2 regions of the Actinokineospora sp. NPDC004072 genome follow, and region 1 is predicted to be linked to the other one. Evidence: riboswitches for the same ligand, from Rfam matches in the RefSeq annotation. Region 1 holds a riboswitch; the other holds the start of a gene.
What was found. Region 1 has a riboswitch for glycine ahead of gcvT (glycine cleavage system aminomethyltransferase GcvT). Riboswitches for the same ligand answer to the same signal wherever they lie in the genome.
Positions count from the first base shown of each region.

Region 2: another riboswitch for glycine. It lies ahead of gcvP (aminomethyl-transferring glycine dehydrogenase); the one in region 1 lies ahead of gcvT (glycine cleavage system aminomethyltransferase GcvT).

Region 1 is NZ_JBSGHB010000002.1:301,167-308,072, reverse strand. It holds gene ACWEPX_RS03815 (serine hydroxymethyltransferase) at 1-345, opposite strand, end outside; gene gcvH (glycine cleavage system protein GcvH) at 347-727, opposite strand; gene gcvT (glycine cleavage system aminomethyltransferase GcvT) at 749-1,825, opposite strand; glycine riboswitch at 2,086-2,178, opposite strand; gene ACWEPX_RS03800 (alcohol dehydrogenase catalytic domain-containing protein) at 2,212-3,321, opposite strand; gene ACWEPX_RS03795 (acyl-CoA dehydrogenase family protein) at 3,342-4,493, opposite strand; gene ACWEPX_RS03790 (acyl-CoA dehydrogenase family protein) at 4,501-5,652, opposite strand; gene ACWEPX_RS03785 (TetR/AcrR family transcriptional regulator) at 5,711-6,394, shown strand; gene ACWEPX_RS03780 (sigma-70 family RNA polymerase sigma factor) at 6,391-6,906, opposite strand, start outside.
Region 2 is NZ_JBSGHB010000006.1:243,095-250,000, reverse strand. It holds gene ACWEPX_RS11915 (type 1 glutamine amidotransferase domain-containing protein) at 29-577, shown strand; gene ACWEPX_RS11910 (CDP-alcohol phosphatidyltransferase family protein) at 591-1,157, shown strand; gene garA (glycogen accumulation regulator GarA) at 1,261-1,707, shown strand; gene ftsR (transcriptional regulator FtsR) at 1,713-2,366, shown strand; gene ACWEPX_RS11895 (bifunctional nuclease family protein) at 2,491-2,967, shown strand; gene ACWEPX_RS11890 (MerR family transcriptional regulator) at 3,194-3,739, shown strand; glycine riboswitch at 4,277-4,381, shown strand; glycine riboswitch at 4,382-4,501, shown strand; gene gcvP (aminomethyl-transferring glycine dehydrogenase) at 4,561-6,906, shown strand, end outside.

The DNA of each region.
Region 1 (6,906 bases):
CGTGTCGCCGGGCTTGAGCACGGCCATCATCGCCGCGGCGTTGGCCTGCGCGCCGGAGTGCGGCTGGACGTTGGCGTGCTCGGCGCCGAAGAGGGCCTTGACCCGCTCGATGGCCAGCGTCTCCACCACGTCGACGTGCTCGCAGCCGCCGTAGTAGCGGCGGCCGGGGTAGCCCTCGGCGTACTTGTTGGTCAGCACCGAGCCCTGGGCCTGGAGCACGCCCAGCGGGGCGAAGTTCTCCGAGGCGATCATCTCCAGGGTGCCCTGCTGGCGGCGCAGCTCGGCGTCGACCGCGGCGGCGACCTCGGGGTCGACCGCGGCGAGGTCGGCGGAGAAGGAGGTCATCTCAGCCCTCTTCCTTGGTCAGCTCGGCGTAGGCGTCGGCGTCGAGCAGCTCCAGGGCGCCGGTGACCCGGAAGCGGAACAGCCAGCCGTCGCCGAACGGGTCGGTGTTGACCAGCTCGGGGGTGTCGACCACCGCCTCGTTGATCTCGACGACCTCGCCGTCGGCGGGGGCGTACAGCTCGCTGACCGACTTGGTGGACTCGATCTCGCCGCACGGCTCGCCCGCGACGAGGGTGTCGCCGACCGCGGGCAGCTGCACGTACACCACGTCACCGAGCGCGCCTGCGGCGTAGGCGGTGATCCCCACGGTGGCGGCGGCCGGATCGGCCGCGTCGACCCACTCGTGCTCCTCCGTGTAGGACAGGTTCTGCGGGTTGCTCATGTCGGTGTCGACTCTCCTGGCTCAGGCGGGACGCTGGTAGAAGGGCAGGGCCACGACCTCGACGGGGGCCTTCGCGCCCCGGATGTCGACGGTCAACGCCGTTCCCGGCACGCTGAGGGCGGCGGGGACGTAGGCCATCGCGATCGGGTGCCCGAGGGTCGGCGAGAGCGCGCCGCTGGTGACAGTACCGACCGGGGTGGACTCGCCGTCGAGCACGGAGTACCCGTGGCGCGGCGCGCGGCGGCCCTCCCCGCGCAGCCCGACGAGCGCGCGGTCGGCCCCCTGGCGGCGCTCCAGGGCGGCCCGGCCGACGAACTCGGGCTTCTCGAACTTCACGACCCGGCCGAGACCGGCGTCGAAGGGGGTCAGCTCGGCGGTCAGCTCGTTGCCGTAGAGCGGCATCCCGGCCTCCAGGCGCAGGGTGTCGCGGCAGGCCAGCCCGGCGGGGGTGGCGCCCTGCTCGGCGCAGGCTGCCCAGATCGAGGGGGCCTGGTCGGGGGTGGCGTAGATCTCGAAGCCGTCCTCGCCGGTGTAGCCGGTGCGGGCGAGCAGCACGTCGTGGCCCGCGGCGGTGGCGGGCATGCTGGCGTAGTACTTGAGGCCGTCGAGGGCGGCACCGGTCACCGCGCCGACGATGGCCGCCGAGGTCGGGCCCTGCACGGCGATGAGGGCGTACTCGGCGGAGCGGTCGGTGACGGTGGCGTCGAAGCCCGCGGCCCGCTCGACCAGCGCGGCGGCCACCGTGCCGACGTTGGAGGCGTTGGCCACGACCAGGTACTCCTCGTCGGCCAGCCGGTAGACGACCAGGTCGTCGAGGATGCCGCCGTCCTCCGCGCAGAGCATGGTGTAGCGGGCGCGGCCGGGCTTGACCTTGGACAGGGTGCCGACCAGCGCGTGGTCCAGCGCCTGGGCGGCCTGCGGCCCGGTCACCGCGATCTCACCCATGTGGCTGAGGTCGAAGAGCCCGGACGCGGTGCGCACCGCCTTGTGCTCGGCCAGCTCGCTGCCGTAGCGCAGGGGCATGGACCAGCCCGCGAAGTCGGTGAACGACGCGCCGAGGGACTGGTGGACCTCGTGCAGCGGGGACGGTGTGCTCATGGCGTGGGCAGCTCCTTCGACGCGCGGGAATCGAGACGGCAGCGTGCCACGGCGGGCGACGCGCCGCTGACCGGTGGGTGGCGCGGCGAAGGCGGGCGGACGTCGGGCATGGGAGCTCCTGCGGTGGGCGCGGGTCGGCAAGCCGACCCGCTGCGGTGGCGGAACTCCCCCTCTGTCATCGGCACCTGAGAGCTTCGCCGCTCAAGACGGCTTGCACCGTGGGTGAGGCGCTGACCGCGCGCCTGCTTTCCAGAGTGGCCTGGCCTGGGACGGTAGCTTTACCTGAGAGTTTCCGGGGAGTTTGCTCCTTCGGTGCCCCGCGTCGCTTGCGGGGGCTCTCCCGTCCTGGCTCGTACGGCCCGATATGCGGTTGTGCAGGCCAGACACTAGTCCAGCGCGATCCCGAACGGAAGTTCCGACCGCTGCGGGATGACGAGGGTGCGCCCGCCGCGGCCGGATTTCATTTCGGCGAATGCGTCCTCGATGCCCGAAAGGTCCGTGCGCGCGGTGATGAGGGTGGACACGTCCAACTGGCCGCTGCGCACCCAGTCGAGCAGGCGGGGGACGTCCACGGCGGGGTCGATCTCGCCGTAGACGCAGCCGCTGAGGGTGCGGCCGAACCAGTACAGCTCCAGGGCGTTGAACTCGACCTTGGCCTTGGCCGAGCCGACCCCGACCACGACGACGTGGCCGCCGCGCCTGCTGGCCGACCAGGCCGTGCGGATCGCCGCGGGGTGGCCGACGCACTCGATGGCCACGTCGGCGCCGCGGCCGCCGGTCAGGGCGCGGACGGCCTTGCCCGCCTTCTCGTCGGAGCGGATGAAGTGGGTGGCGCCGTGGGCCGCGGCCAGATCGGCCTTGTCCTGCACGTCGAGGGCGATGATCGGGTCGGCGCCTGCGATCCTGGCGGCTTGCAGGACCGACAGGCCCACGCCGCCGAGGCCGACCACGGCGACGGACTGGCCCGGCCGCACCGCGGCGGTGTTGAACACCGCGCCCGCGCCGGTCAGCACCGCGCAGCCGAGCACGGCGGCCTCGGCCAGCGGGATGTCCGCGGGGATCTGGACCGCGCCGCCCTCGGGCACGATCGTCTCCTCGGCGAACGCGCCCGCGCCCAGGCCCGGGTGGAGCGGGGTGCCGTCGGCGAGGGTGGCGTGCGGGGTGCCCGACCAGTCGGCCCGCTCGCACAGGTGCGGCTCGCCCGCCTCGCAGAACCAGCACCCCCGGCACGGCGGGGACCAGTTCAGCAGGACGTGGTCGCCGGGGGCGACGCTGCTCACGCCCTCCCCCACGGCCACGACCACGCCCGCGCCCTCGTGGCCGAGCACGGCCGGGACGGGCTGGCGCAGGGTGCCGTCGGCCAGCGACAGGTCCGAGTGGCACACCCCCGCGGCGGCGATGCGCACCTTCACCCGGCCGGGGCCGGGCTCGCCCAGGGCGATCTCGGTGACCTCCAGCTGCTTGCCCTGCTCAGCCAGCACCGCGGCCCTGACCATGTGCGCTCCTCCCGTCGTGGTCACCCGAGTGTTCCCGACACCCGCGCGTGGCCCTTCAGCAGGTTGCGGGCGATGGTGCGGCGCTGGATCTCGTCGGTGCCCTCGTAGATGCGCAGCAGCCGCAGCTCGCGGTACCAGCGCTCGACGGGCAGCTCGCGGGTGTAGCCCATGCCGCCGTGGATCTGCAGGACGCGGTCGACGATCTCGTTGGCCTTGACCCCGCCGTAGAGCTTGGCGATCGACTGGGCGTGCCGGGAGTCCGCGCCGCGGTCGACCAGCCAGGCCGCGTGCAGCACCAGCCAGCGCAGCGCCTCGATCTCCACCGCGGAGTCGGCGATCATCCACTGGATGGCCTGCCGGTCGGCGATGGGCGCGCCGAAGGTGACGCGGGTGCTGGCGTGCGCCATGGCCATCTCGACCAGCCGCTCGCAGGCGCCCAGCGCGCGGGCGGGCAGCAGGTAGCGGCCCCGGCCGATCCACGCCATCGCCAGCTCGAAGCCCCGGCCGACCTCGCCGAGCACGTTCGCCGCAGGCACGCGCACGTCCTCGAAGACCAGCGCGGCAGGCCCCCACTGGCCCATCGTGTCGATCGGCTCGGAGCGCCAGCCGTCGGCGCGGTCGGCCAGGAAGCAGGTGACGCCCTCCTCGGTGCGGGCGAAGACCATGGCGAAGTCGGCCTCGTGCCCGCCGGTGATGAACGTCTTCTCGCCGTTGATCACCCAGTCGCCGCCGTCGCGGCGGGCGGTGGTGCGGATCGCCCTGGCGTCCGAGCCCGCGCCCGGCTCGCTGATGGCGAAGCACGACCGGCGCTCCCCGGCGATCGTCGGCAGCAGGTAGCGGCGCTTCTGCTCGTCGTCGCCGCGGTAGAGGATGTTGTCGGCGTGCCCGCCGAAGCGGAACGGGACGAACGAGCGGCCCAGCTCGACCTCGACGAGCGCGGTGAGCACCGCGCCCAGGCCCATGCCGCCGTACTCCTCGGGCGTCTGCACGCCCCAGAAGCCGGATTCCCTGGCCTTGAGCTGCAACGCGCGCAACTCGTCGGCGGGCAGGCCGGGCTGGTGGGCGCGCTCGCGCCGCAGCACCTCCGCCTCCAGCGGCATGACTTCCTTGCGGACGAACGTGCGGACCCAGTCGCGGATCTGGGTCTCCTCTTCGGACAGGGCGAAGTCCACGGCCGGCCTAGGCGAACGCGCTGATGCCGGTCAGCGCCCGGCCGATCAGCAGCTTCTGGATCTGGCTGGTGCCCTCGTAGAGGGTCATCACCCGGGCGTCGCGCAGGTACTTGGCGACCGGGTACTCGTCGAGGTAGCCGTAGCCGCCGAAGACCTGGATGGCCAGGTTCGCCGCGCTGACGGCGTTCTCGCTGGCGAAGAGCTTGGCCATCGACGCGACCGTGCCGAAGGGCAGCCCGCGCTCGACCAGGTCGGCGACCCGCCAGACCAGCAGGCGCGCGGCCTCGGTGTTGACGGCCATGTCGGCCAGCATCTGCTGCACGAGCTGGTAGGCGGCGATGGGCTTGCCGAACTGCTCGCGCTCCTTGGCGTACTGCACGCTGGCCTCCAGCGCCCCCCGGGCCAGGCCGACGCAGCCCGCGGCCACCGACATCCGGCCCTTGTCCAAGGCGGACATGGCGATCTTGAAGCCGACGCCCTCGGCGCCCAGCCGGTGCTCGGCGGGCACCCGCACGCCGTCGAGGACGAGTTCGCCGGTGGACTGCCCGCGCAGGCCGAGCTTGCCCTTGATCTCGGTGTGGGTGAAGCCCTCGGCCGCGGTGGGGACGAGGAACGCGCTGATCCCCTTCGGACCGGGGCCGCCCGTGCGGGCGAAGATCAGGGCGACGTCGGCCCAGGTGCCGTTGGTGATGAACATCTTCGAGCCGGTGATGACGTAGTCGTCGCCGTCGCGGACCGCGCGGGTGGCGAGGTTGGCGGCGTCGGAGCCGGTGTCGGGCTCGGTGAGGCCGAAGCAGGCCAGCGACTCCCCCGCGCACAGCCGCGGCAGCCACCGCAGCTTCTGCTCGTGGGTGCCCCAGGCGGCGATGGACTTGCCGACCAGGCCCAGGGACACGCTGACGATCCCGCGGATGGCTGAGTCGCCGCGGCCCAACTCCTCCATCATCAGGCAGTAGGACAGCGCGTCGCCGCCGGAGCCGCCGTACTCCTCGGGGATGGTCATGCCCAGGAACCCGACCGCGCCCAGCTTGCCGACGATGGCGCGGTCCACCTGCTCGCGGCGGTCCCACTCCCGGGTGTTGGGCACGACCTCGCGGTCGATGAAGTCGCGCGCCAGGTCCCACAGCGCCTGCTGCTCGTCGGTGAGCGAGAGGTCCATGCGTGCCGCCCCATCAAACCGTACGGTGTTAGGTAAAGCCAGGATAGGATCGGCCCCGATGCCCGGGCAACCACGGCCGGGCGTGACCTGGGAGACATCAAGCGTGCCCCGCCCGAGCACCCCGCTGCTGAGCCGCGAGCGCATCCGCGCCCGCGCGCTGGCGATGGTGGACGCCGACGGCCTGCCCGCCCTGTCGATGCGCAGGCTGGCCGCCGAGCTGGGCGTGCAGGCCCCGTCGCTGTACTCGCACTACAAGACCAAGGACGAACTGCTCCAGGACATCGCCGACGGGATCATGGAGGCGGTGGACACCAGCGCCTTCGCCGCCGACTGGCGCGAGGGCCTGCGCACCTGGGCCCGCTCCTACCGCGCCGCCCTGGCCGCCCACCCCAACCTGGTGCCGGTCCTGGCCACCGGCCCGGCGCGGCGGGCGGTCTCGCTGGCCCGCGCCGACGCCGTGCACGGCGGCCTGGTCGCCGCGGGCTGGCCGCCGCGCTACGCGACCATGATCGGCGCGTCGACCAAGTACCTGGTCCTGGGCGCGGCGATGAGCTCGTTCTCCCGCGGGTTCGAGGACGACGTGCAGGTCTACGTCGACCGCTACCCGCACCTGACCCAGGCCCACCGGCTGCGCGAGCACGCCGACGAGATCGACGCCGACTCCTTCGAGCTGGCGCTGGCGGCCTTCATCACCGGGCTGGAGGCGGTGAAGGCCGCCGTCGCGGCCGAGAAGCCGTCCTAGAAGTCCAGGTCGAGCAGGGCCAGGCGGACGGGGTCGGCGAGGATGTCCATCGCGGTGACCTTGCCGCCCGCGACGGTGAACTGGGCCACCGAGATGACCTTGCCGTCGTCGACCGCGACCGCCCCCGGCGCGCCGTTGACCAGCGCGGGCGTGGTGTGCAGGGCCAGCCGGGCGAAGGCGATCGCACCGTGGGCGACCGCCTCGACCCCGCGCAGGACGGTGGTCGGGCCGTGCTCGCCGCCGTCGGCGCGCAGCACCACCTCCGGGTCCAGCAGGGCGACCAGCGCGCCGAAGTCGCCGCCGCGGGTGGCGGCGAAGAAGGCGTCGACCACCGCGCGCTGCTCGGCCAGCGGGGCCGCCGGGCGCGGCGCGCCCTGCACCCGCCTGCGGGCGCGGCTGGCCAGCTGGCGGGTCGCCGCAGGCGTCTTGCCCACGATGGGCGCGATCTCCTCGAACGGGACCGCGAACAGGTCGTGCAGCACGAAGGCCAGCCGCTCGGCCGGGCTCAGCGC
Region 2 (6,906 bases), on a different contig from region 1:
CAACCCCCACCGACCCACAGGAGGGCAGATGCTCACCGATCGCCGAGTGGCGTTCCTGGTCGCGCCGGAAGGCACCGAGCAGGTCGAGCTGACCGAGCCGTGGAAGGCCGTCGAGCAGGCGGGCGGCTCCCCGGAGCTGGTCTCGACCGGCAAGGAGCCGATCCAGGCGTTCAACCACCTCGACAAGGCCGACACCTTCCCCGTCGACCGCACCGCCGCCGACACCGGGGCCGACGACTTCGACGCGCTGGTGCTGCCCGGCGGGGTGGCCAACCCGGACTTCCTGCGCACCGACCCCGACGCCGTCTCGTTCGTCAAATCCTTCTTCGACCAGGGCAAACCAGTCGCGGTGATCTGCCACGGGCCGTGGACGCTGGTCGAGGCCGACGTGCTGCGCGGCAGGCGGATCACCTCGTGGCCCAGCCTCAAGACCGACATCCGCAACGCGGGCGGGGACTGGGTCGACGCCGAGGTGGTGGTCTGCGAGGGCGCGCCGAGCACCCTGGTGTCCAGCCGCAAGCCCGACGACCTGCCCGCCTTCTGCCGGACCCTGGTCGAGGTGTTCGAGCGGTCGTAACTACGCTCCGCGCGTGACGACGGAACCCGCGGACAAGATCTGGACGATCCCCAACGCCCTGAGCGTGCTGCGCCTGGCGGGCGTCCCGGTGTTCCTGTACCTGCTGCTGGTGCCGAAGGCCGACGGCTGGGCCCTGGCCATCCTGGTGCTCAGCGGGGTCACCGACTGGCTCGACGGCAAGATCGCCCGCTGGCTGGACCAGACCTCCCGGCTCGGGGTGCTGCTGGACCCGGCCGCCGACCGGCTCTACACGCTGGCCACGATCGTCGCGTTCGTCGTGCGCGACATCGTGCCGCTGTGGGTGGCCGTGGCGCTGGTGGCCAGGGACCTCGTCGTCGGCGTGTGCATCGCGGTGCTGCGGCGCAACGGCTTCGGGCCGCCGGAGGTCACCTACATCGGCAAGGCGGCCACGTTCAACCTGATGTACGCCTTCCCGCTGCTCCTGCTGGCCCAGGGCGGTTCGACGGCCGCCCAGATCGCCCGGCCGTTCGCCTACGCGCTGGCGATCTGGGGCGGGGTGCTGTTCATCTGGTCCGGTCTGCTCTACCTCGTGCAGACCCGCGCCGCGTTGCGATCTTGAGACGATCTCCCGCCGGACGGGGGAGCCACCCTCACCACTGCTGATCGCGCACGGTACGTTTGGCACTGTTCAACGGAGTCGACCCAGCAGGAGGAGAGCTCACGTGAGCACCAACGACGGGCCCGGAATCCCGCCGGAGCAGTCTCCCGAGCGGACCTCGGTCTTCCGGGCCGACTTCCTGAACGAGGGCGCCCCCACCCCGGCGCCGGAGCCCGCTGTCGCTGGTGTCGACGCCCTGCCGCACGGCTCGGCCCTGCTCGTGGTCAAGCGCGGCCCCAACGCGGGCTCGCGCTTCCTGCTGGACCGGGACACCACCAGCGCCGGGCGCCACCCCGACAGCGACATCTTCCTCGACGACGTGACCGTCTCCCGCCGCCACGCCGAGTTCCGCCGGGAGGGCGGGGAGTTCGTGGTCATCGACGTGGGCAGCCTCAACGGCACCTACGTCAACCGCGAGCCGGTCGACCAGGCCGTGCTGGCCGGTGGCGACGAGGTGCAGATCGGCAAGTTCCGGCTCGTCTTCCTGACCGGCCCGAGCGCGGGCGCGTAAGGCCGATGTCGGCGGTCGGGCGACCGACGCGGGACGGGGCGACCATCGGGGCGGTGCTGGCGCGGCTGCGCCCGGAGTTCCCCGACGTCACCATCTCCAAGATCCGCTTCTTGGAGGCCGAGGGCCTGGTCAGCCCGCAGCGCTCCGCGGCGGGCTACCGCCGGTTCTCCGACGCCGACGTCGCCCGCCTGCGGTTCGTGCTGGCCGCCCAGCGCGACCACTACCTGCCGCTGAAGGTCATCCGCGAGCGCTTGGACGCAGGCGCCGCCCTGCCCGCCGCGCCCAAGCCCGCCGCCGCCGACCGGCTCAGCCGCGAGGAGGTCATCGCGCACACCGGGGTGTCCCCGGCCCTGATGGCCGAGCTGGAGCAGTACGGCCTGGTCCGGCCCGACGACAACGGCCGCTACGACCCCGACGGCGTGCAGATCGTGCGGATCGCCGCCGCGCTGGGCGGCTACGGCCTCGAACCGCGGCACCTGCGCGCGTTCCGCGCCGCGGCGGACCGGGAGCTGGGCCTGCTGGAGCAGGTCGTCGTCCCGCTGTACCGCCAGCGCGACCAGCGCAAGGCCGCCGAGCAGGCCCGGGAATTGACCGGGCTGTCGGTGGGGTTGCATACGCTGTTGGTCAAGTCCGGTTTGCGGCGGGTGACCGGCCAGTGATCAAGCCCGTCGCCGGATTGTCCGGCATCGGCTGCCCTCGGCGGGTAGCGTCGATGCCAGGCGATAAGCGATGCTCGGTGATACGGGACGCCGGTGCCCCAGCGAGCGGAGGGAGGCGAGCCCGATGAGCAGCGAGATGCGCGTGGTGGGCGTGCGGGTGGAGCTGCCTGCCAACCAGCCGATCCTGTTGCTGCGCGAGACCGAGGGCGATCGGTACCTGCCGATCTGGATCGGGTCGGTCGAGGCGACCGCGATCGCGCTGGAGCAGCAGGGGGTGCGACCCGCCCGGCCGTTGACCCACGACCTCCTCAAGGACGTCATCGGCGCGCTCGGCCGGGAACTTGAGCAGGTGCGGATCACGGATCTGCGGGAGGGCACGTTCTACGCCGAGCTGGTCTTCGACGGCGACATCCGCGTCTCCGCCCGGCCCAGCGACTCGGTGGCCCTCGCGCTGCGGGTGGGCGTGCCCATCCACGCCGAGGACTCCGTCCTGCAGGAGGCCGGGCTCGTCATCCCCGACGAGCAGGAGGACGAGGTGGAGAAGTTCCGCGAGTTCCTCGACTCGGTCTCCCCGGAGGACTTCCGCGGGGCCGACACCTAGCCCCGCGGCCATCTCCGACCGTGCGGTTCGGCGCGCCTCCGCGCGTCGCGTTGACCCCCGGGCGGGGGCGTCTTACCGTCGGAGACGAGCCGATTCGCGCCGGTGTGCGAGCCCACCGGCGCGAGTGGCGCGGCCGAGGCGTTCCCACCGAGCGGAACGGGCGGTCTCGTTCGCCGGTCGCCAGACCGGACGAGGGGAGGCAGGCGTGTTGGAGCACGGTTCCGCAATGGGGGAGCACGCGGACGACGCCGAGCAGGGCGAGCTGTTCCCGGACTCATCGCTGCCCGACGAGCTGGTCGGCTACCGCGGCCCCGCGGCGTGCCAGATCGCGGGCATCACCTACCGCCAACTCGACTACTGGGCCCGCACCGACCTGGTGGTGCCCACCATCCGCAGCGCCCACGGCTCGGGGTCCCAACGGCTGTACTCGTTCAAGGACGTCCTGGTCCTGAAGGTGGTCAAGCGCCTGCTGGACACCGGCGTCTCCCTCCAGAACATCCGCGTGGCGGTAGACCACCTCCGCCGCAGAGGCGTCCGCGACCTGGCCAAGATCACCCTCTTCAGCGACGGCACCACCGTCTACGAGTGCACCTCCCCCGAAGAGGTCGTCGACCTCCTCCGCGGCGGCCAGGGCGTCTTCGGCATCGCCGTCAGCGGCGCCATCCGCGAAATCACCGGCACCATCCACGAATTCCCCGCCGAACGAGCCGACGGCGCCGTAATCACCGACGACGAACTGACCCAACGCCGAAAAGCCAGGTCAGCAGGCTAACCCGAACCAGGGAAGCAAGCCACCGGCGCGGAAGCCGGACGACACGGCAGCCGGAAACCCGGAAAGCCGGACGACATGGCACCCGGATAGCCGGACGGCACGGAATCCAGGAAGCCGAGACGCCGGATAGCAGCGCAACCACCCACCCAACAGGAACGCGCCCCCGCCCAAGTGTCCGATGGGGTGGACTCGCATTCGCGGGGAGCGAAACGCCGCTAAACTTGCGGGGGCGTGAACGGGCTTCGCCCGCATCGCCGCTCTTCACGCCCAAGCGGCGTTTCGCTTAGGGGTCCCCGCGAATGCGAGTTCACCCCATCGGACCCACCACCCAAGCCGCGCAACCCGCCCACCAAACCGCGCGACCCACCCACCAAACCGCGGGACGACCCACCGACCCGCCACCCCGCGCAACCACGCCACGCAGGGCAGCAACGCCGCCCAAGCCCCATCAGGCGGCCAGCACCGGACTGTGACGCCCGCCACCAAGCCCGCCCAACCGGCCCACCCCCACCTTCCAGCTACACTCACCCACGTCGCAGATCCCGCGCGGGAGAGTCCGGCGGGCCCCACCAGGCCCAACCCGGCGCCGAAGGAGCAAATCCTCCCCGGAACCTCTCAGGCACCCAGGACCGCACGGGGTAGACACCTCTGGAAAGCGGGCTGGCCGGGTACCCCCGGCACGGCCCCGCCGAAGGTGCAAGTCCGCCGCGGCGGACGAAGCTCTCAGGCGCCCTCAACTCGGGCACGGACAGAGGGGGAGGGCTGGCGGAACACCCGTACCGTCGGCCCGACCCGGTACTGCCCGTCTGAGGAGCCCGCCGATGAGCGACCGCATCCCCCTCGCCGCGCTGGAGCACGGCACCCCCTTCGCCGACCGGCACATCGGCCCGCGGCCCGCCGAGCTGGACCGGATCCTGGGCACCGTCGGCGTCGGGTCGCTGGACGAGCTGGCCGAGCAGGCCGTGCCCGCCGCCATCCGGGAGGACGGGCTGCGGCTGGACCTGCCCGCCCCGGCGACGGAGGCCGAGGCGCTGGCCGAGCTGCGCGCGCTGGCCGAGAGCAACCGCACGCTGCACCCGATGATCGGCCTGGGGTACTACGGCACGGTCACCCCGCCCGTCATCCGCCGCAACGTGCTGGAGAGCCCGGCCTGGTACACCGCGTACACCCCTTACCAGCCGGAGATCAGCCAGGGCAGGCTCGAAGCGCTGCTCAACTTCCAGACGATGGTCGCCGAGCTGGTCGGCCTGCCCACGGCGAACGCCTCCATGCTGGACGAGGCGACCGCGGCGGCCGAGGCGATGACGCTGCTGCGCCGGGCCGGGCGGGCCAAGTCGAACCGGTTCGTGGTCGACGCCGACACCTTCCCGCAGACGATCGCCGTGGTCGAGACCCGCGCCGAGCCGCTGGGCATCGAGGTCGTCGTCGCCGACCTGGCCGGGGGCCTGCCCGAGGGCGACTTCTTCGGCGTCCTGCTGGCCTACCCGGGCGCCTCCGGCGCGGTGGTCGACCACGCCGCGCTCATCGCCGCGGCGCACGAGCGCGGGGCGAAGGTGGCCGTGGCCGCCGACCTGCTGGCCCTGACCGTGCTGCGCGCCCCGGGCGAGATTGGCGCGGACGTCGTCGTCGGCACCACCCAGCGCTTCGGCGTGCCGATGGGCTTCGGCGGCCCGCACGCCGGGTACATGGCCGTCACCGCCGGTCTGGAGCGCCAGCTCCCCGGCCGCCTCGTGGGCGTGTCGACCGACGCCGACGGCAACCTGGCCTACCGCCTGGCCCTCCAGACGCGCGAGCAGCACATCCGCCGCGAGAAGGCCACCTCCAACATCTGCACCGCGCAGGTCCTGCTGGCCGTCGTCGCGTCGATGTACGCCGTCTACCACGGGCCGGAGGGCTTGAAGGCCATCGCCACCCGCGTGCACCGCATGGCCGCCGTGCTGGCGGCCGGGCTGCGCGCGGGCGGGGTCGAGGTCGTCCACGACGGCTTCTTCGACACCGTGGTCGCCCGGGTCCCCGGCAAGGCGGCCGAGGTCGTCGCCCGCGCCCGCGAGCTGGCGGTCAACCTGCGCCTGGTCGACGCCGACCACGTGGGCATCTCCACCGGCGAGACCACCACGCGCGCCCACCTGGCCGCCGTGTGGTCGGCCTTCGGCGTGACCGCCGACGCCGACGCCCTCGACGCCGGCACCGACGACGCCCTCCCGCAGGGCCTGCTGCGCACCAGCGACTACCTGACCCACCCGGTCTTCTCCACCCACCACTCCGAGACCGCGCTGCTGCGCTACCTGCGCATGCTCTCGGACAAGGACGTCGCGCTCGACCGCAGCATGATCCCGCTGGGCTCCTGCACGATGAAGCTCAACGCGACCGCCGAGATGGAGCCCATCACCTGGCCGGGCTTCGCCGAGCTGCACCCGTTCGCGCCGGTCGAGGACGCCCAGGGCATCCTCAAGGTGATCGCCGACCTGGAGGGCTGGCTGGCCGCGGTCACCGGCTACGACGCGGTCAGCATCCAGCCGAACGCGGGCAGCCAGGGCGAGTTCGCCGGGCTGCTGGCCATCCGCGCCTACCACCGCTCGCAGGGCCACGGCGAGCGCGACGTCTGCCTGATCCCCTCCAGCGCGCACGGCACCAACGCCGCCAGCGCGGTCATGGCCGGCATGCGCGTCGTGGTCGTCAAGTGCGACGACGCGGGCAACATCGACATGGACCACCTGCGGTCCACCATCGACGCCCACCGCGACGACCTCGCCGCCATCATGATCACCTACCCGTCGACGCACGGGGTGTACGAGGACACCGTGCGCGAGGTGTGCGGGCTGGTGCACGACGCGGGCGGGCAGGTCTACGTCGACGGCGCGAACCTCAACGCGCTCATCGGCCTGGCCCGTTACGGCAAGTTCGGCTCCGACGTCTCGCACCTGAACCTGCACAAGACCTTCTGCATCCCGCACGGCGGCGGCGGCCCGGGCGTCGGCCCGATCGGCGTGCGCGCGCACCTGGCGCCGTTCCTGCCCAACCACCCGCTCCAGCCGACCGCGGGCCCGGCGACCGGCGTCGGCCCGATCAGCGCGGCGCCGTGGGGCAGCGCGTCGATCCTGCCGATCTCGTGGGCCTACGTGCGGATGATGGGCGCCGACGGGCTCAAGCGGGCCACGCTGACCGCG